DNA from 3 places in the Streptomyces mabaensis genome. Region 2 is predicted to be linked to each of the others. Evidence: riboswitches for the same ligand, from Rfam matches in the RefSeq annotation. Region 2 holds a riboswitch; each other region holds the start of a gene.

Region 1 (6,974 bases), on a different contig from region 2:
GTCGGCTCTCCCGGCCGCGGGTAAGGACGCGGATCTGACGCTGCGTCGTCACGGGCCTTTGCGCGTCGGCACTGCCTGGATTCGACCTGGCTGTGCCGGCCGCGCGGTCAGGCGAACGGGTTGTACGCCGTCCCCGAGTAGTCGCGGGCCTTCGCGGTGTCGCCGGCTGAAGCCCCGTGATGCCGTCGGAGTCGTACGCGTAGGTGTCGCGCGCCGTCTCGGCGCCAGCCCGGTTGCCGGAGGCCGTCCCTGTACGCCGGTGTTGCCGCGCACCCCGGCCGGGGCCACCCCGTGCCGGCGCCCCGGCCGGGGGTCTCCGGTCGGGGCGCGCGGGGGGCGGGGTCAGGGGCGGGGCGGCGGCGGGCGGTCGTCGCCCGGGGTGGGGGGTTCGCGGGTGGTGCCCAGCTGGTCGTTCATCTTCTGCTGGGCGGTGTCGACGTGGCGGCGGTGCCTGCCCTGCGTCCTCGCGTCGATGGCGTCGCCGCCCTTCTCGACGCCTTGGCTGGCAGTGTCCTCATGGCCCTTGATCAGGCCTTTGAGCTTGTCGAGCATCGACATGGCTCGTCCTCCCTGGTGGGGGTCACTGACTCCCAGGATGGACGCGCCCGCCCGATCCCGCATTCCCGCGTCCCGGCGCCGGACCGCCCTCGGCGGCGGCCGGATCCCCGCTCGGGGCCTAATTGGTCATGGCGCCGTCCCGGATGGCGTAGGGTTGTGTTTACCGACGCGGGGTGGAGCAGCTCGGTAGCTCGCTGGGCTCATAACCCAGAGGTCGCAGGTTCAAATCCTGTCCCCGCTACTGAAGAGGCAGAGGCCCGGATCCTGATGGATCCGGGCCTTTGTCATATCCGGGCTTAGTCGTGTTCGCGGGCCCGCCCGCCCCAGCGCTTGACCTTTACGCAACGTCAAGATTTAGCGTTCAGGGCATGGAGTGGTCGATCCAGGAAATCGCCCGGCGCGCCGGGACCACCAGCCGGACGCTGCGGCACTACGGCGATCTCGGGCTGCTCGAGCCCAGCCGTATCGGCAGCAACGGCTACCGCTACTACGGGCAGGACGCGCTCGTACGCCTGCAGCGCATCCTGCTGCTGCGTGAGCTGGGGCTCGGCCTGCCCGCCATCGCGGAGGTGCTCGCGGGGCAGCGGGACACCGCGGCGGCCCTGCGGACGCACCTGGACCTGCTGGAGCAGGAGCGCGAGCGCATCGGGCGGCAGATCGCCTCGGTGCGGACCACTCTCCACAAGACCGAGAGAGGGGAACAGCTCATGGCTGAGGAAATGCTGGACGGCTTCGATCACACGCAGTACGAGCCTGAGGTGACCGAGCGCTGGGGCCGGCAGGCGTATGAGGAGGGCGACCGCTGGTGGCGCTCGCTCACCCCGGAGCAGAAGCGGGAGTTCATGGAGCGGCAGGTCTCCATCGCCCAGGCCTTCGCGCGGGCGCTCCAGGAGGGGAAGGCCGCCGGCAGTGACGAGGTGCAGGCCATCACGCGGCGGCACTACGAGTGGCTGTCGGGGACGGTCACCCCGACCCGCTCGTACTTCATCGGGCTCGGCGAGATGTACGTCTCCGACCCGCGCTTCACCGCCACGTATGACCAGCACGGAGCCGGTACGGCGGCGTTCGTCCGCGACGCGATGAGGATCTACGGCGAGCGGCACCTGTCCGACGAGTAGCTCCGGGCCGCGGCCGCGTCCCGCTCGCCCGGTTGGCCGTTGCCCGGTCGCCGCCCCCGTGGCCTGCGGACAGGCTGGGTGAGTGGGGCACGAAGGAGGGCACATCGAGGACCAGGACCCGGACGAAGGCATCGGGAGCAGGGCCGCGCGCCGGTTCGTCCGTGCGCTGCCCGCGCTGCTGATCGTCGTCGGGCTGGTCTTCGACCTCTCCACCCCGCCGAGGTTCACGGGGTCGCCCTTCTTCTCGGCCGCGCCGCTCATCGCCGCGCCGCTGTTCTCGCTCGGCACCACGTTCCTGACCGGCGTGACCGCCTGCCTCGCCGTGCTGGCCCTGCACCTCCACAACGGGACGATGTGGCAGGCGGCGTCGCTGACCGAGCTGGCCACCGTGCTGACGGTGGCCGGTCTGGCGCTGCTCACCAACCGGGTGGTACGTCTCAGTGGCGAACAGCTCGCCTCCGCGCGCGGGATCGCGGAGGCGGCCCAGCGGGCCGTGCTCCCCGCGCCGGCCGACCGGATCGGCGGACTCCACATCGCCGCCCGGTACGAGGCGGCGCAGGCGGACGCGTTCATCGGCGGCGATCTCTATGCCGTACAGGACACGCCGTACGGGGTACGCCTGGTCGTCGGCGACGTACGGGGCAAGGGGCTCGACGCGGTGGAGGCGGTCGCCATCCTCATCGGGGCCTTCCGCGAGGCCGCCGAGCAGGAGTCCTCGCTCGAAGGCGTCGCGCAGCGGCTGGAGCGGGCCCTGACACGCGAGGGGACCCGCCGGGACAGCCTCGACGCGGTGGAGGGTTTCACCACCGCCGTGCTGGCGGAGATCCCGCGCGGCGGGCACGTGCTGCGGCTGGTCAACCGGGGGCATCCGGACCCCCTGCTGCTGCACGCCGACGGGACGCTGGAGACGCTCAAGCCCGCCGAACCGGCACTGCCGCTCGGCATGGGCGACCTGGCCAGCTGGCCCGACCGCGGGGAGGAGAGCGGGTTTCCGGCCGGGGCAACGCTGCTCCTCTACACCGACGGGCTGTCCGAGGCGCGGGACGGGGCTGGCGTCTTCTACGACCCGCAGGAGCGGCTGCGTGGCCGGATCTTTCCCGGGCCGGAAGCGCTGCTGACCGCGCTCGTCACCGATGTGCGGCGGTACACCGGGGGCAGCTCGACGGACGACATGGCGCTGCTCGCGGTCGGCCGCCCGCTGGAGGGGCAGCCGGACCGGCGTACCACCGTCCCGGTAGTCCGGCAGGCGTGACCGGAAGGGCACGGACACCCTCCGTAATCGAAGCGGAGCCCTCCGCATAACAATTGACGAACCATCAGGGTGAGGGTGGTTTATGAGCGGCGGTCAACTCGCCCGGTATCACCCCTTCCTGTCCCGGAAAGTCCCGGTGGAGAGCGTTAACGATCAACAGGAACAGCTTGGAATAGCGCCCCGGTGTCTATTAACGTTCGATAACGCAGCGCGGTCGTCCCAGCCGTCGCAAGAGACGGCACCGTGCGCGTGCGCCGAATTCCGCAAGGGAACCGGGGAACCACCAACTTGGGGTGAATCGGGCTGAAACCGGCCCGTAGGAGACCTTCCTGCTCCGAACCCGTCAGCTAACCCGGTAGGCGAGAAGGAAGGAAAGGAGCACGCCTCCGTGGCGTCCAACACCCCTGCCCCCGAAGTAACCCGGTCCATGACGCAGTCGTTTCCGGGAGGCACCGAAGGTTTCGGCGTCGAAGGGGGGACGTGGGAGGAATGGAACCCCACTGAGGACTCCGTCCGTCCCGTACGCGGCCGGCACCGCGTCGCCAAGCAGCGCGGCGGACTCGCCCGCAGCTCCACGGTGCTCGGAGTCGGCGTCATCGCCGCGGTCGGCGCCGGCGGCATCGCCACCGCGCAGGACAAGCCGGCCGTCACCATCTCCCTCCCCGACTCGATCACGTCCTCGCTGCCGGACGCCGCCTCGCTGCCCGGCGTGGGCGCGCTGATATCCGGTGACGACAGCGACGAGGACCGGGACACCTCCGTCGACGCCCCGCTCACCATGGCCGGCGTCAGCGCGGCGGAGGCCCAGCAGGGCACCACCGACGCGGGCGAGGCGCTGCGCGCCCGCATCCTGCTCCAGGCCGAGCACCAGCAGGACGCCGCCGACGCCGAGGCCCGTGCGGCCGCGGAGAAGGCCGCGGAAGCGGCGGCCGCCGCGGAGGCGAAGAAGCAGCAGGAGGCCGAGGCGGCGAAGGCGGCCGCGGAGAAGAAGGCCGCGGAGGAGGCCGCCAGGGCCGAGGCGGAGGCCGAGCGACTCGCCAAGCTGGCGGCCGGCTACTCCCTCCCCACCTCCTCGTACACCCTGACCTCGCACTACGGCCAGTCCGGCTCGATGTGGTCCTCCGGCCAGCACACCGGCCTCGACTTCGCCGCCCCCACCGGTACGCCGGTCAAGGCCGTGCACGGCGGCACCATCAAGTCGGCCGGCTGGTCCGGGTCTTACGGCTACCGCATCGTGCTGGAGCTCGAGGACGGTACGGAGATCTGGTACTGCCACCTCTCCTCGATGTCCGTCACCTCCGGCAAGGTCACCAACGGCGAGACCATCGGGCGCGTCGGCGCGACCGGCAACGTCACCGGCCCGCACCTGCACCTCGAGGTGCGCGTGGGCGGCGACACGGTCGACCCGCTGGCTTGGCTGCGCGGCAAGGGCCTGACGGTCTGAGCGGGCGGTTACCGGCCGGGGTGCCCGTACGCGCCGTACGGATTGCCGTACGGACCGTGGCCGCCCGGGCCGTGCCCGTACACGGTGACGTGCGGGCGCGGGATCGGTACGGGCAGCCGGCCCGTTGCTAGGGCCGCGTGGGCCAGCGCCGGGCCCGCCACCGCGCGCCGCTGCCACAGGTGGTGCAGCAGTTCCTGCTCGCGGGCGGTGAAGTCCGGGCCGGCCGCGCCGCGGCGGGCCCGGTGCCGCAGGAAGGCCAGCGACGTCGCGAAGGCCTCGTACTCGGCGACCGCGCGTGCCGCGGCCGGTCCGCCGGTCCGGGCCGCCATGCCGCGGGCCACGCCGCGGGCCCGCATCGAGGAGAGCGCCGGTGGCTCGGCGGGGCCCAGCCAGCCGGCCGCCGCGTACGCGGGCAGCTCGTCGGCGACGGTCCGCAGTTCGCCCTGCCGGGTCCAGACCGCCAGCCAGGTCAGCAGCCCGAAGACGGGCACCATGAACGCCCCGTACACGAGGTAGAAGGCGTGCTCGCCGTAGGCCGAGGAGCCGTTCCAGAGGGCGTGCATCAGCATCGCGAGGCCGAGCCCCAGCAGCGGAAGAACGATCCTGCGCGGCCGGCGACCCTCGGCCGCCATCGCCGCGGCGCCGAAGCCGATGCCGGTGAGCACGGTGAACAGCGGGTGCGCGAAGGGCGACATGACGATACGGACGAAGAAGGTCGCCGCCGTCATCGAGGTGAGACCCGAGCCGCCGGTCTCCAGGTCCTCGCCGAACGCGTTGCCCAAATAGAGGATGTTCTCGGTGAAGGCGAAGCCCGTCGCGGTGAAGCCGGCTATGACCACCCCGTCGACGATCCCGGTGAAGTCCCGTCCGCGGAAGACGAAGACCAGTAGCACGGCGGCCGCCTTCGCGCTCTCCTCCACGACCGGAGCGATGACGGTGGCCCCGAGGTGGTCCGCGCCGGCCGGGTCCGCGGTGGCCATGGCGAGCCAGCGGGTGGCGAAGCTGTTCGCCACTATCGCGACGAGCGCGGCCGCGAAGGCACCCCACGCGAAGGCGAAGACCAGGTTTGTCCAGGGGCCCGGCTCGACCCGGTCCAGCCAGCGGAACGCGGCCAGCAGCAGTGGCACCGGCAGGACCGAGAGGCCGAGGCCGACCAGAAAGCCCTGGGTGCCGGTCTGTTCGCGTACGAGGGCGAGGATCAACAGGGCCGAGAGGGCGAGCAGGGTGGTCACCGCCGCCGCGCGGACCGTCCTGCCGCGCCAGAACGCGCGGCGCGGGCGGTAGCGCCAGTGCGCGCGCTCCGGAACGGCGTCGAACAGCGGCCGCCGTTCACAGGCCGGGACCGGGACGGGGTCCGCAGGAGAGGACATTCGCCGACCCTAACGAGGCGCAGCGGCACCTCGCGAGGACGTATCAGTTCTGCGTACGGCGGAACAGCAGATCGTGTACAACGTGCCCCTTGTCCAGCCCCTGGCCCTCGAAGCGGGTGAGGGGGCGGAACGCGGGGCGGGGCGCGTAGCCGCCGTCCGCCTGCGTGTTCTCGAAGCCGGGGTGGGCGCTGAGCACCTCGAGCATCTGCTCGGCGTACGGCTCCCAGTCGGTCGCGCAGTGCAGGACCGCGCCCGGCTTCATCCGGGTCGCCGCGAGCGAGAGGAACTCCGGCTGGATCAGCCGGCGCTTGTGGTGGCGCTTCTTGGGCCAGGGGTCCGGGAAGTACACCCGCAGCCCGTCGAGCGAGCGCGGCGGCAGCATCTCCCGCAGCAGGATGATCGCGTCGCCGTTGGCCACCCGGATGTTGGACAGTCCGTTCCGCTCCGCGAGACCGAGCAGGTTGCCCTGGCCGGGGGTGTGCACGTCGACGGCCAGAATTCCGGTGTCCGGGTCGTCGGCGGCCATCTGCGCGGTGGCCTCGCCCATGCCGAAGCCGATCTCCAGGACGACGGGCAGCCCGCCGAAGAGCTCGTCGAGATCCAGGACGTGCCGTCCGTCGATGTCGAGTCCCCACTGGCCCCACAGCCGCTGGAGCGCGTCCCCCTGGCTCGTGGTCACGCGGCTTCGCCGCGGCTGGAAGCTGCGGATCCGCCGCTCGTGGTGCGAGCCGGCGGGGTCGGGCGCGGGCCCGTCGGGGAAGCGGGGCACGCTCCGGTCGCGGAGGAGCCGGCCGGCCTGGGGGGTGGTGGCGTTAAGGGACTCAGACACAATGCCCCGATTCTACGGCGCCCCCACGACACGCCGTCCCGGCCGTCCCCGACGCCTGCCCCGTTGCCGACTGCCTGCGCCCCGGTGCCACGGGCCAGGCCGGGTCCCTTTCGGCCGTCCGTCCGCCCCGGTCCAGACCCCAGCCCCTTTCGGCCGTCCGTCCGCCCCGGTCCGGACCCCGGTGCCTTTCGGCCGTCCGTCCGCCCCGGTCCGGACCCCGGTGCCTTTCGGCCGTCCGTCCCGGTCCGGCTACCCCGGCCCGCCCGTGCGGCCTGCCGGTGCCCGACTGCCTCCGCCCCGCCCGCCCTCGCCGCCTCCAGCCCCGCCGCCCCCAGGCGCCCCCCCCGCCGCCCGCCCTACCCCATCGCCGCCAGGGCCCTTCGGGCCACCTCCCGGCCGATCG
Region 2 (6,974 bases):
GCCGAACTGCTGCGACAGCTGATGCTCCAGCAGCGTGGGGTGGCCCCGGACCAGATCGACGAGGCGCTGCGCGAGGACGTGCTGGTGACCAAGCTCGCCGCCGCCATGGGCGCCGACCTCGGTACGCCCGAGGGCCAGGCGAAGCTCGTCCAGTCGCTGGCCGGCACCTCCCAGGCCATGGGCGTCGACGTCAACCCGCGCTACGGCTCATGGGACGACCAGAAGATCCAGCTCACCGGGTCCAAGACGCCGTGGATCACCCAGGTGACCAAGCAGGAGCCTCCCGCGGGCGCGTGACCGGGAGGCGGGGCGGTCGGGGTACGTTCGAGAGGTGACCGAACAAACGCCCGCCGATGTCCCCGCGCCCGACCCGTCCACCGGCCGCATCGTCCTCCTCACCACCAGCCACCGCGTGGCACCCGGACTGCTGTCCTGGTCCGCCTGGCAGACGCTGCGCGCCGCCGACCGGGTGCTGTGCGCTGACCCCGGCCACCCGCAGCTGCCGTATCTGCGCGAGGCCGGGATCACGGTCGAGCGGACCGCGCCGGACGCCCAGGAGCTGGTGGACGCCTGCGCGGGAGGCCGCACGATCGTGGTCGTCCCGTCCGGCGAGGGCGACCAGCGGCTGACCGACGGGCTCGCCCGGCTGGCCGGCTCGGGGCGCGTGCGGATGCCTGATCTGGAGCTGCTGCCCGCCTCCTACGACCTGCCCGGCGCCCGCCTGCTCGACCTCGTCCAGGTCATGGACCGGATCAGGGCCGAGTGCCCGTGGTCGTCGGTCCAGACCCACCAGGGGCTGGCCAAGTACGGCATCGAGGAGGCGTACGAACTCGTCGAGGCCATCGAGGACGGCGACCGCGACGAGCTGCGCGAGGAGCTGGGCGACGTACTGCTCCAGGTCATCTTCCACGCGCGGATCGCGCAGGACGATCCGGACGAGCCGTTCTCGGTCGACGACGTCGCGGCCACGATCGTCGAGAAGCTGATCCACCGCCACCCGCACGTTTTCGGCGACGACACCGCCGAGACCCCGGAGGACGTCAAGGAGCACTGGCTGCGCACCAAGGCGGTGGAGAAGCAGCGCAGTTCGGTGACCGAGGGCATTCCGCTCGGCCAGCCGGGCCTCGCGCTCGCCGCCAAGCTGGCGTCCCGGGTGCGGACCGCCGGTATCGAGATGGACCTCCCGGTGGGGGAGGGCATCGGTTACGAGCTGCTGGCCATGGCCGTACGGGCGGAAAGCCGGGGCACCGACCCGGAGACGGCCCTGCGCGCCGCGGCCCGGGTCTACCGGGACGCGATCCGCACGGCGGAGGCGGCCCGGCCCGAGTCGCGGGAGACCGAGTCGTAGGACCCCTGGTCGCAGGACACCGGGCGGTAACCCCCCAGGGCTCAGGAGTCGGCGGGCGCGCGGCCCGCGGGGTTGTGCCAGAGGGGGTCCCGGCGGGCCAGGAACCAGCCGCCGGTGCCCAGCGGCCGGTTCGGCTCCTCGCCCGTGGCGGGCACCGAGTCGTGGAAGATCCGGGCCTCGTCGGCGCCCAGCCCGGCCAGGACCTCGGCGATCTCGTCGATGAAGCCGGCCGGGCCGCTGAGGTAGACGTCCTGTGCCGCCCAGTTCACGCGGGTGGCCAGGGCGGTCGCCAGCCGACCGGTGGCCTCGCTCCCGGGACGGCCCGGCGCGGGGGTGATGTAGCTGACGCTCAGCCAGGGGCACTCCTGGTGGAAGGCGTCGATCGCCGGCCGGTCGTAGAGGTACGCGGCGTCACGGGCGACGGCGAAGAGCCGCACCTCCGGCTGGGTGGGCCGGCGCGCGAGCTCCTCGATCATGGCCCTGACGGGCGACCAGCCGGTGCCGGCCGCGATGAGGGTGACCGGGCGCACCGGATCCGTCCGCAGGGTCATCGCTCCGCCCGCCGCCCCGAGCCGTAGCACCTCGCCCTCGCGCAGCTCCCGCACGAGGACCGGGCTGAGCCGGCCGCCCTCCACCCGGCTGATGTGCAGATCGAGGGTGAGGTCCGCGCGCGGTGCGTTGGCTATCGAGTACGTCCGCCAGGTCGTCGGCACCCGCGCGCTGCTGACGCTCACGTACTGGCCGGGCGTGTACGGCAGCGGCACCTCGGGGCGGAGGGTGAGTACGGCGATGTCGTCGTCGTAGCGCAGGTGCCGGATCACCTCGGCGTCCCACCAGGGCGGCTCGCCGGCCCGCTCGGCCTCCTCGGCGCCCGCCATCATCGCGTCGGCGATCATCGCGTACGCCTCGGCCCACGCCTTCTCCGCCTCGGGTGTCCAGGCGGAGCCGGCCGCCTTGGCGAGGGCGGCGAGCAGACTGTCCCCGACGGCGGCGTAGTGCTCGGGTGCGGGGAGGAACTTGCGGTGGTCGCGCCCGAGGTCCCTCAGATAGCGGGGGAGCGACGCGTCCTCGATGTGCGTGACGACATGGGTGAGAGCGGCGAACAGCCGGTCCCGCTGCCGTTCCATGCCCTCGATGTCGTCCGGGAACAGCGGGCGGACGCCCGGGTTGTGCCAGAACAGATGCGAGTAGAAGTACGTGACGGCGAACTCGGCCCGTCGCTCCACGGCCGCGAAATTACTTCTCAAATTCTTCACATCCACAGTGCCGAAGATACTGTCGAGGCCGTGCATGACGAGACCGCCGCCGGCCCCACACCCGCCCTGTTCAGCTGGGAGTTCGCGACCGACCCCTATCCGGCGTACGCGTGGCTGCGCGAGCACGCGCCCGTCCACCGGACCGCGCTGCCCAGCGGGGTCGAGGCCTGGCTGGTGACCCGGTACGCGGATGCCCGGCAGGCGCTCGCCGACCAGCGGCTCAGCAAGAACCCGGTGCACCACGCGGGGCCCGCGCATGCCAAGGGCAGGACGGGGATCCCCGGGGAGCGCAAGGCCGAGCTGATGACGCATCTGCTGAACATCGACCCGCCGGACCACACCCGGCTGCGGCGGCTGGTGTCGAAGGCGTTCACGCCGGGCCGGGTGGCGGAGTTCGCGCCGCGGGTCCAGGAACTGACGGACCGACTGATTGACGATTTCGTAGGCAAGGGTTCCGCGGACCTCATCCACGAGTTCGCCTTCCCGCTGCCCATCTACGCCATCTGCGACATGTTGGGCGTACCGCGCGAGGACCAGGACGACTTCCGCGACTGGGCGGGAATGATGATCCGACACGGCGGCGGGCCGCGGGGCGGGGTGGCACGGTCCGTGAAGCAGATGCGGAACTATCTCGCCGAGCTGATTCACCGCAAACGGGAGGAGCCGGGCGAGGATCTGATTTCGGGTCTGATCCGGGCGAGCGACCACGGCGAGCACCTCACCGAGAACGAGGCCGCCGCGATGGCTTTCATCCTGCTCTTCGCCGGTTTCGAGACGACGGTCAATCTGATCGGGAACGGGGTTTACGCCCTGTTGCGGCACCCGGAGCAGCGCGAGCGGCTCCAGATCTCCCTGGCCGCCGGCGAGACGGGGCTGCTGGCCACCGGTGTCGAGGAACTGCTGCGCTACGACGGGCCGGTGGAGCTGGCGACCTGGCGTTTCGCGACCGAGCCGCTGACGCTCGGCGGGCAGGCGGTGGCTGCTGGGGACCCCGTACTGGTCGTACTCGCGGCGGCGGACCGGGACCCCGAGCGGTTCGAGCAGCCCGATGTGCTGGACCTCACCCGGCGTGACAATCCGCATCTCGGATACGGACACGGCATCCACTACTGCCTGGGCGCGCCGCTGGCCCGGCTGGAGGGGCGGACGGCCCTCGCGACGCTGCTGCGCCGCCTTCCTGACCTGCGGCTCGCGGCGGATCCTGCCGATTTGCGGTGGCGGGGCGGGCTCATCATGCGCGGACTGCGCACCCTGCCGGTGGAGTTCACCCCCTCCGCAAGGTGACACACGGTCACGCGCGTGACCTTCACGTGATCTCCGCTGCATCGACTTGTGACAAGCGTTCGAGTACCGCTACGTTCACCGTCGTCTCACCCGTCACACGGAAGGCCACCGCATGCGCTCCGGGAACGGCCGCCACCGGCGCCCCCGCCAAGCCCCCGCTCTTGTCGTCGCGGCCGGAGTCACCGGCTCCGCCATCGCGATCCCGCTGCTCGGCGCCACCGGTGCCAGCGCGGCGGAAGCCTCCACCTGGGACCGCGTCGCTGAGTGCGAGAGCGGCGGCACTTGGAGCGCGGACCTGGGCAACGGGTACTACGGCGGGCTTCAGTTCAGCCAGGAGACCTGGGAGCAGTTCGGCGGGCTGTCGTACGCGCCGCAGGCGGACCTCGCCAGCCGCTCCCAGCAGATCGCCGTCGCGGAGAAGGTGCTCGCCGCGCAGGGCCCGCAGGCCTGGCCGAGCTGCGCCGGCCCCGCGGGACTGGCCAAGGGCGGCCTGATCGCCGATGTCGACCCGGGTCTGCCGACGGGGGACATGTCGGTCGGCCCCGCCCCGGTGCGGCCCTCCGAGTCCACTCCGGTGGACACCCCCTCCCTGCTGCCCACCGCACCCGCCGCACCCGCCGCCCCCGCGACGCCGACGGCTCCCGCGGGAACGAACGCCCCCAAGGCGGACAAGCCGGGCCAGTCGGGCCAGTCGGACACCGCGTCACCCGCCGCGTCCGCCCCTGCGGACGCCGCGGCAACTCCCGGCGCCGGCAAGCACCGGGGCGAACCGGCCCCCGGCGAGACGGCGGAGAGCGCCGAGGCGGCCGAGCCGGGCACGCCCGCGGCCGACCGCGAGACTGGGCGGCACGCCTCGCGCGGCGACGACGCGGCGCGCGACGGTGCTGCGGCGGAAGCGGGTGCGTACACCGTCCGTCCGGGCGACAACCTGTGGGACATCGCGGACAAGCAGAACGTAGCGGGCGGATGGTCCGCGATCTACGAGGCCAACGAGCAGGTCATCGGTGTCGAGCCGGACCTCATCCTCCCCGGCCAGAGCCTCGATCTGGGGCAAAAGTAGGGGTAGTTCGGGACTTAATGTCCTAGTTTGCTCAAGTGAGACATGAATCTCTTCCGCCCAACTGGCCCGTCTCGTCCGCCCGGTCCCGCACTTTTGCCTCTCACCTGCGGAAATGACGGATTCGCGGGGGAGGGTATGGGCGTTTTCTCCCCGATGTTCGGCATTGAACATCGGGGAGGCCTGTGTCTACGGTCTGAACCGCTCGCACCGCGGGCTCCTTTCGACCGTCACGCCGAATCCTGCCGACGGGCGAAGGAAGTAGTCGTCGCGTAAGCGCCGTTGGCAGGAGCGGGGGACCCAAGGTAAGTGCCGGGCGCGGCCGTTGAGACAACGGCAGCCGACCGGCTGGGGTGAAGTCGCGCGCCACGACGCGCGGCCGGGCAACTCACTTGGCCCGAACCCGACAGCTCACCTCGTAGGCGTCGGTGAGGGGATCACTCCATGCTGCTTTCCGGCAAGGGCAAACACCGCCGCCCGTCCAAGGCCACCCGCATCGCCACGCTCGCCGGTGTCACGGGTGCGGCCGTCGCCGTGCCGCTGATGGGCGCCACCTCGGCGTCCGCCGCCTCCGTCGCGACCTGGGACAAGGTCGCCCAGTGCGAGTCCGGCGGCAACTGGTCCATCAACACCGGCAACGGCTACTACGGCGGCCTGCAGTTCTCGCAGTCCAGCTGGGCGGCCGCCGGCGGTACGAAGTACGCCCCCCGTGCCGACCTGGCCAGCAAGAGCCAGCAGATCGCCACCGCCGAGGTACTCCTCGACATGCAGGGTCCGGGTGCCTGGGCCTGCGCCGGCGCCGGCAACCTGACCAACGACGGTGTCGACCCGGGCGTCGACACCGGCTCCGCCGCCAAGCCGGCCGAGAAGCCGAAGGCCGCCCAGCCGAAGGCCGCGAAGAAGGCCGAGAAGCGCACCGAGCCTGCCAAGGCCAGCCGGTCCGAGGCGCGTGCCGAGGCCCCCAAGGCCGCCAAGTCCTTCAAGAAGGGCGACGGCGAGTACAAGGTGAAGGCCGGCGACACCCTCGCCAAGATCGCTGAGACCGAGAAGGTCAAGGGCGGCTGGCAGAAGCTGTTCGAGCTGAACAAGGACGTCGTCGAGGACGCCGACGTCATCTACCCGGGCCAGCAGCTCCACCTCCGCTGACCCCGGCCCCGCGGCCTTAGGGCCTGCCCGGGACCGGCCTCGGCGGAAGCCGGTCCCCCCGAAACCGCCCCGGCCCGGCGCGCTCTCCCCCGTGCGCGCCGGGCCGGGGCTTTCTGCCGTCGCGATTACCGTCCAGTACCGCGCGGTGCTTATGTCCCGGCCCGCGGGTATTCGGGCCTGTTTTCGTCCCAGGGTCCGGGCGGTAGGCCGGTGGATGCCCCGCAGCCGGTTAGGCTCTTGCCGCAAGGCCAAAGAGACCCTGCACCCATAGCGTCACATCCCAGAAGGAGATGCTCGTGCCGTCCATCGACGTCGTCGTAGCCCGGGAAATCCTGGACTCCCGAGGCAACCCCACGGTCGAGGTCGAGGTCGGCCTCGACGACGGCAGCACGGGTCGTGCTGCAGTTCCGTCCGGTGCATCCACCGGTGCGTTCGAGGCCCTCGAGCTCCGCGACGGTGACCCGAACCGCTACCAGGGCAAGGGCGTCGAGAAGGCCGTCCTCGCCGTCATCGAGCAGATCGGCCCCGAGCTGGTCGGGTACGACGCCACCGAGCAGCGCCTGATCGACCAGGCGATGTTCGACCTGGACGCCACCCCGGACAAGTCCTCGCTCGGCGCCAACGCCATCCTCGGCGTCTCCCTCGCCGTCGCGCACGCCGCCTCCGAGGCGTCCGACCTGCCGCTCTTCCGCTACCTCGGCGGCCCGAACGCGCACCTGCTGCCCGTCCCGATGATGAACATCCTGAACGGCGGCTCGCACGCCGACTCCAACGTGGACATCCAGGAGTTCATGATCGCGCCGATCGGCGCCGAGTCCTTCTCCGAGGCCCTGCGCTGGGGCACCGAGGTTTACCACACCCTGAAGAAGGTCCTGAAGGAGAA
Region 3 (6,974 bases), on a different contig from region 2:
GGGCGGGGCAGTCTGAGGAAGTCCGAACGGCAGGCCGGATGCGGTCCGGAAGGGCCGGACCCGAGCACCCCGCACCCCATGAGAGACTGGTCTAGACAACCTTAAGCACCTGAAGGGCATCACCATGGTTGAGCGCCGCGTCAACGTCGGCTGGGCCGAAGGCCTGCACGCCCGGCCCGCCTCGATCTTCGTCCGCGCCGCGACGGCCTCCGGCGTCCCCGTGACGATCGCCAAGGCCGACGGAAGCCCGGTCAACGCCGGCTCCATGCTCGCGGTGCTCGGCCTCGGCGCCCACGGCGGCGAGGAAATCGTGCTCGCGTCCGACGCGGACGGCGCGGACGCCGCCCTCGACCGGCTCGCAAAGCTGGTCGCCGAGGGGCTCGAGGAGCTTCCGGAAACCGTCTGAGCCGGAACGGCTCATCACGGCGATGCGATGCGGTGAAAACGGCTCGGCCGTTTTCACCGCATCTTTTTCGCCCGAATCGAATGCGCACCTACAGAATTCGGGCAGCTGAAAACAACCCCGGCCAATAGCTCCTCTTTGTATACGGCGGAACTGTTAATGGGGAGCGCTCGCGGTGTTTACGGCATGTTGCGAAGTCCTCACCCTTTCGGTGCGCCGCAGCCGGTGCGCCGATGCCGCCCGCTCCGCGTGCTGCGCCGTCAGTGCCCGCGCCCGCTCCGCGTCACCGCGCGCCACCGCGTCGACGATCGCCCCGTGTTCCGCCCACGACTCCAGCGGCCGGGCGGGCGCCTCGACCGCGTACATCCAGGCGATCTTGTGCCGCAGCTGGGTGAGCAGCGCCGTGAGGCCGGGACTGCCCGAGGCCTGGGCGAGCGTCTCGTGGAACCAGCCGCCCAGCGAGCGCAGATCCTCGCCCTGCCCGCGGCGGGCCCGCTCCTGCCCCAGCCTCACCAGGCCGCGCAGCACCTTGAGATGCGCCTCGGTGCGCCGCCGTGCGGCCCGTGCGGCGCCCAGCGGCTCCAGCAGCATCCGGATCTCCAGCAGGTCGGCCGCCTCCTGCTCGGTGGGCTCGGCCACGCAGGCGCCCGCGTGCCGGCGGGTGACGACGAAGCCCTCGGACTCCAGGGTGCGCAGGGCTTCGCGGACGGGGACGCGCGAGACGCCGTAGCGGCGCGCGAGCACCTCCTCGGTGAGTCGGCTGCCGCGTTCGAAGACACCGGAGACGATGTCGTCGCGGATTGCCGTGCATACCGAGTGCGCGGGAATGCGCATGACCGGACCTCCGCCTTAATCCCCGCGAAACGCGGTCGGACGACGCCTGTTCTGCGACTCTATTGCAGCGCGCGGGAATTTCCGACGGCGGGCGGGAAATCAGGTATATCTTCTGGCCAAAGTTCCTGGCGGAGAACGGCCGGGGAACGCCGAAGACCCCGACGCGGGGGCGGGGCCTTCGGAAGCTGTCGGTGGAGGAACCTCAGAGGCTGACGCCGTGCGAGCGCAGGTAGCCGACCGGGTCGATGTCCGAGCCGTACTCGGCGCTCGTCCGGGCCTCGAAGTGGAGGTGCGGGCCGGACGAGTTGCCCGTCGAGCCGGAGAGGCCGATCTGCTGCCCCGGGGTGACGGACTCGCCGACGGACACCGAGAGGGAGGACAGGTGGCCGTACTGGGTGTAGGTGCCGTCGTTCATCTTGATCACGACGTTGTTGCCGTACGCGCCGCCCCAGCCGGCCTCGACGACGGTGCCCATGCCCACGGCCCGCACGGTGGTGCCGGAGGCCGCGTGGAAGTCGACACCGGTGTGGCTGCCGGAGGACCAGGCGGCGCCGCCCGCCTGGTAGGAGGTGGAGACGTACGAGCCGGCGATCGGGGAGACATAGCTGTTCAGGCGCTTGCGCTCGGCCTCACGGGCGGCGCGCTCCTTGGCCTCGCGCTCCGCCTTGGCCTTCGCCTCGGCCTTGCGCTTGGCCTCCTCGGCCCGCTTCTTCGCCTCGGCCTCGGCCTTCGCCTTGGCGGCGGCCGCCTCGGCGGCCTGCTGCTGGGCCTGCGCCTGGGCGTCGATCTGGTCGGCCAGGGTGTCGGCGACGACGATGGCGTTGAGGCCGGTGTCCTCGACCGTCGCGGCCGCCGGCTCGGCGGCGGCGAAGGCCGGCGAGCTCAGGGTGCCGACGACGCCCGCGGTGGCGAGGGTGGCGATGCCTGCGATGTTCGCGCTCTTGCGCGTCATACGGCTCGGACGACGGTGCTTCCCGGTGGCACGGGTGAACGCCATGAAGAGGCTGATCCTTTCCTTCCTTCTCGCCTACCGGGTTAGCTGACGGGTTCGGAGCAGGAAGGTCTCCTACGGGCTTCCTCTGGCGAGGAGGCCCGATTCACCCCAGGGACTGCGTGGGTCCCCGGCTCCCCAGGCTCGCGCCTGACGGGGACTCGGCGATGGCTGCCCGGTGCCGCGGGTGCGACGCTCACATCTGACGAACAGCCGGACAGACGCTAAGCGGCTCATCTGTCAATCACCAAACAGACACGGTTTTTTGTAGCGCACGCCACAGGCCAGACACCCAACCTCCGCAACAATCCGGACATATGGGAGGACCCCGGTGGCTCGCCGGCCACCGGGGTCCCTCTTGTCCGTCTTACTGCCGCTTACGGCCGATCAGCCGGTGACAACAGTCACTTCGCCGATGCCGAGCGCCTTCACCGGCTCCTCGATCTGCGACGCGTCACCCACCAGGACGGTCACCAGCCGGTCGACCGGGAACGCGCTGACGGCCGCCGCGGTGGCTTCCACCGTGCCCGTTTCGGCCAGCCGTACGTACAACTGCGCCTGGTAGTCGTCCGGCAGATGCTGCTCCACCTGGTCGGCGAGCGTGCCGGCGACGGCCGCGGCCGTCTCGAACTTCAGCGGGGCGACACCCACCAAGTTCTGTACGGCGACGTCGCGTTCGGCGTCGGTGAGGCCCTCGGCGGCGAGCGTGCGCAGCACCGTCCAGAGGTCCTCCAGCGCCGGGCCGGTGTGCGGGGTGTCGACCGAGCCGCTGATGGCGAGCATGGCCGCGCCCGTGCCGTCGGGTGCGGACCGCAGCACCTGGCCGAACGCCCGGACGCCGTACGTGTAGCCCTTCTCCTCCCGCAGGACGCGGTCCAGCCGGGAGGTGAGCGTGCCGCCGAGGCAGTACGTGCCCAGCACCTGGGCCGCCCAGACCCGGTCGTGCCGGTCGGGGCCGATACGGCCGAGCAACAGCTGGGTCTGCACGGCGCCGGGGCGGTCCACGATCACCACGCGGCCGGTGTCGTCGGCGGTCACCGGCGGCACCGGGCGCGGCTGCGCGGAGCCCCCGGTCCAGGCGCCCAGGGTCTCGGCGAGGACGGCGTCCAGGTCGGTACCGGTGTAGTCGCCGACGACCACCGCGGTGGTCGTGGCGGGGCGAACGTAGGCCTCGTAGAAGCCCCTTACGGCCGCGGAGTCGATCCGCGCGACCGTCTCCTCGCTGCCCTGCCTCGGGCGCGACATCCGGACGTCTGCGGGGAACAGCTCCGCGGAGAGCTGCTTGGCCGCGCGGCGGGACGGGTTGGCCAGCTCGTGCGGGATCTCGTCGAGCCGGTTGCGCACCAGGCGGTCCACCTCGCTGTCGGCGAACGCGGGGGCCCGCAGCGCCTCCGCGAGCAGCCCGAGGGCCTTCGGCAGCCGGGAGGCGGGCACTTCGAGGGAGACCCGGACGCCCGGATGGTCGGCGTGCGCGTCCAGCGTGGCGCCGCACCGCTCCAGTTCCGCGGCGAACTCCTCGGCGGTGTGCTTGTCGGTGCCCTCGGACAGGGCGCGGGCCATGATCGTGGCCACACCGTCGAGGCCGTCCGGCTCGGCGTCCAGCGGCGCGTCGAGGATGATCTCGACCGCGACGACCTGCTGGCCGGGGCGGTGGCAGCGGAGCACGGTCAGGCCGTTGTCCAGGGTGGCGCGCTCGGGGGCCGGGAAGGCCCACGGCTTGGCTTCGCCCGCCTGGGGCTGCGGGTGGAACTCCATGCTGGTGATCTCTGCGTCGCTCACTGCTGCGCCCCTTCGGTGCCGTTCTCGTTCGTGCCCTCGGCGTCGTCCGCGTCCTCCGCGTCTTCCGCGGCCACGGGTTCGTACACGAGGACCGCCCGGTTGTCGGGGCGCAGCCGGGCCGCGGCCACGGCCTGCACCTCTTCGGCGGTGATGTCGAGAACCCGCTGTACGGCGGTCAGGGCGAGCTGCGGGTCGCCGAACAGCACGGCGTACCGGCAGAGTTCATCGGCGCGGCCGGCGACCGTGGAGAGCCGGTCCAGCCACTCGCGCTCCAGCTGGGCCTGGGCGCGCTCCATCTCCTCCGCCGTGGGACCCTCGGCGGCGAAGCGGGCGAGCTCGTCGTCGACCGCGGCCTCGATCGTCGGTACCTCGACGCCGCCGGACGTCTTCACGTCCAGCCAGCCGAGGGAGGGTGCGCCGGCCAGCCGTAGCAGGCCGAAGCCGGCGGCCACGGCCGTCTGGTCGCGGCGGACCAGCCGGTTGTGCAGCCGGGAGGACTCGCCGCCACCGAGAACGGTGAGCGCCAGGTCGGCGGCGTCGCACTCGCGGCTGCCGTCCTGCGGGAGGCGGTAGGCGGCCATCAGCGCGCGGGCCGGCACCTCCTCCACGATCTCCTCGCGCAGCTGCTCGCCGATGACGTCCGGCAGCGAGCCGTCCCGCGGCGCCTGCTTGCCGTCGTGGGAGGGGATCGAGCCGAAGTACTTCTCGATCCAGGCCAGCGTCGCCGCGGAGTCGATGTCACCGACGACGGACAGCACCGCGTTGTTCGGCGCGTAGTAGGTACGGAAGAAGTTCCGCGCGTCCTCCAGGGAGGCGGCGTCCAGGTCGGCCATCGAGCCGATCGGCGTGTGGTGGTACGGGTGGCCCTCGGGGTACGCGAGGGCGGTCAGCTTCTCGAACGCCGTGCCGTACGGGACGTTGTCGTAGCGCTGGCGGCGCTCGTTCTTGACGACGTCGCGCTGGTTCTCCATGGACTCGTCGTCGAGCGCGGTGAGCAGCGAGCCCATCCGGTCGGCCTCGAGCCACAGGGCCAGTTCCAGCTGGTGCGCGGGCATGGTCTCGAAGTAGTTGGTGCGCTCGAAGCTGGTGGTGCCGTTGAGCGAGCCGCCCGCACCCTGGACCAGTTCGAAGTGGCCGTTGCCCGGGACGTTCTTCGAGCCCTGGAACATCAGGTGCTCGAAGAGGTGGGCGAGGCCGGTGCGGCCCTTGACCTCGTGCCGTGAGCCGACGTCGTACCAGAGGCAGACCGCGGCGACCGGGGTCAGGTGGTCCTCGGAGAGCACCACACGCAGCCCGTTGGCCAGGCGGTGCTCGGTCGCTGTCAGGCCGCCGGAACCGGCCTGCGCTGTGGCCGTGTGACCCATGGGCATGTACGTCCCTTCGATCGCGTGATGACTGCGTCACCAGAAACAGTCCTGCCACTGTATGCAAGCGTGCCGACACCTGGCGAAGTTCCCGTTCCGGAGCACCCTTACCGGGGATCACTCCTGCGATGGAACACCCGCTGAACAGGGAACGGGGAGGGTCGAGGTCGGCGTTGTCAGTCGAGCGGTCCACAATGGTCGCGACAGATCCAGACCATGTTGGTGAAGGAGCCGCAGCAGCGATGGCCCGCCGCAGCACGAAGACCCCGCCACCGGAGGATTTCGAGGAGAGGATCCTCGACATCGACGTTGTCGACGAAATGCAGGGCTCCTTCCTCGAGTACGCGTACTCGGTGATCTACTCGCGGGCCCTTCCGGACGCCCGCGACGGCATGAAGCCCGTCCACCGTCGCATCGTCTACCAGATGAACGAGATGGGCCTGCGCCCCGACCGCGGCTATGTGAAGTGCGCCCGCGTCGTGGGTGAGGTGATGGGCAAGCTGCACCCGCACGGTGACGCCTCCATCTACGACGCGCTCGTGCGCATGGCGCAGCCGTTCTCGATGCGGCTGCCGCTGGTCGACGGGCACGGAAACTTCGGCTCGCTCGGCAACGACGACCCGCCGGCCGCCATGCGGTACACCGAGTGCCGGATGGCCGACGCGACCTCGCTGATGACCGAGTCGATCGACGAGGACACGGTCGACTTCTCGCCGAACTACGACGGTCAGGAGCGGGAGCCGGTCGCGCTGCCGGCGGCGTACCCGAACCTCCTGGTCAACGGCGCCTCCGGGATCGCGGTCGGCATGGCGACCAACATGCCGCCGCACAACCTGGGTGAGGTGATCGCGGCCGCCCGGCATCTGATCAAGCACCCGGGCGCCGACCTGGAGACCCTGATGCGGTTCGTGCCCGGGCCCGACCTGCCGACCGGCGGGCGGATCGTGGGGCTCGCGGGAATCAAGGACGCGTACGAGAGCGGCCGGGGCACCTTCAAGATCCGCGCCACGGCGACGGTGGAGAACGTCACCGCGCGCCGCAAGGGCCTCGTCGTCACCGAACTGCCCTTCGCGGTCGGACCGGAGAAGGTGATCGCCAAGATCAAGGACCTGGTCGGTTCGAAAAAGCTGCAGGGCATCGCGGACGTCAAGGACCTCACCGACCGGGCGCACGGACTGCGCCTGGTGATCGAGATCAAGAACGGCTTCCACCCGGAGGCCGTGCTGGAGCAGCTCTACAAGCTGACGCCGATGGAGGAGTCCTTCGGTATCAACAACGTGGCTCTGGTCGACGGGCAGCCGCTGACGCTGGGCCTCAAGGAGCTGCTGGAGGTCTACCTCGACCACCGCTTCGAGGTCGTCCGGCGGCGCAGCGAGTTCCGCCGGACCAAGCGGCGGGACCGGCTGCACCTGGTCGAGGGCCTGCTGGTGGCGCTGCTCGACATCGACGAGGTCATCCGCCTCATCCGGTCCAGCGACAACTCGGCTCAGGCCAAGGAGCGGCTGATCGAGCACTTCTCGCTGAGCGAGATCCAGACCCAGTACATCCTGGACACCCCGCTGCGCCGGCTGACCAGGTTCGACCGGATCGAGCTGGAGTCGGA

The links. Region 2 has a riboswitch for cyclic di-AMP ahead of ACWV17_RS07400 (transglycosylase family protein). Riboswitches for the same ligand answer to the same signal wherever they lie in the genome.
Region 1: it holds a riboswitch for cyclic di-AMP, as region 2 does, so the genes downstream of both, ACWV17_RS19420 (M23 family metallopeptidase) here and ACWV17_RS07400 (transglycosylase family protein) in region 2, are expected to answer to the same signal.
Region 3: it holds a riboswitch for cyclic di-AMP, as region 2 does, so the genes downstream of both, ACWV17_RS06455 (M23 family metallopeptidase) here and ACWV17_RS07400 (transglycosylase family protein) in region 2, are expected to answer to the same signal.

What each region holds. Positions count from the first base shown of each region.
Region 1 is NZ_JBSOPZ010000020.1:51,053-58,026, reverse strand. It holds gene ACWV17_RS19440 (antitoxin) at 343-558, opposite strand; tRNA gene ACWV17_RS19435 (tRNA-Met) at 726-799, shown strand; gene ACWV17_RS19430 (MerR family transcriptional regulator) at 927-1,676, shown strand; gene ACWV17_RS19425 (PP2C family protein-serine/threonine phosphatase) at 1,759-2,928, shown strand; cyclic di-AMP (ydaO/yuaA leader) riboswitch at 3,171-3,305, shown strand; gene ACWV17_RS19420 (M23 family metallopeptidase) at 3,356-4,372, shown strand; gene ACWV17_RS19415 (PrsW family intramembrane metalloprotease) at 4,381-5,742, opposite strand; gene trmB (tRNA (guanosine(46)-N7)-methyltransferase TrmB) at 5,786-6,571, opposite strand; gene lhgO (L-2-hydroxyglutarate oxidase) at 6,928-6,974, opposite strand, start outside.
Region 2 is NZ_JBSOPZ010000006.1:103,859-110,832, reverse strand. It holds gene ACWV17_RS07425 (SurA N-terminal domain-containing protein) at 1-297, shown strand, start outside; gene ACWV17_RS07420 (nucleoside triphosphate pyrophosphohydrolase) at 332-1,348, shown strand; gene ACWV17_RS07415 (globin domain-containing protein) at 1,390-2,574, opposite strand; gene ACWV17_RS07410 (cytochrome P450 family protein) at 2,635-3,888, shown strand; gene ACWV17_RS07405 (transglycosylase family protein) at 4,001-4,948, shown strand; cyclic di-AMP (ydaO/yuaA leader) riboswitch at 5,205-5,385, shown strand; gene ACWV17_RS07400 (transglycosylase family protein) at 5,390-6,091, shown strand; gene eno (phosphopyruvate hydratase) at 6,388-6,974, shown strand, end outside.
Region 3 is NZ_JBSOPZ010000005.1:150,614-157,587, forward strand. It holds gene ACWV17_RS06445 (HPr family phosphocarrier protein) at 125-406, shown strand; gene ACWV17_RS06450 (GntR family transcriptional regulator) at 560-1,237, opposite strand; gene ACWV17_RS06455 (M23 family metallopeptidase) at 1,440-2,234, opposite strand; cyclic di-AMP (ydaO/yuaA leader) riboswitch at 2,248-2,405, opposite strand; gene ACWV17_RS06460 (M16 family metallopeptidase) at 2,616-3,983, opposite strand; gene ACWV17_RS06465 (M16 family metallopeptidase) at 4,004-5,371, opposite strand; gene ACWV17_RS06470 (DNA gyrase/topoisomerase IV subunit A) at 5,614-6,974, shown strand, end outside.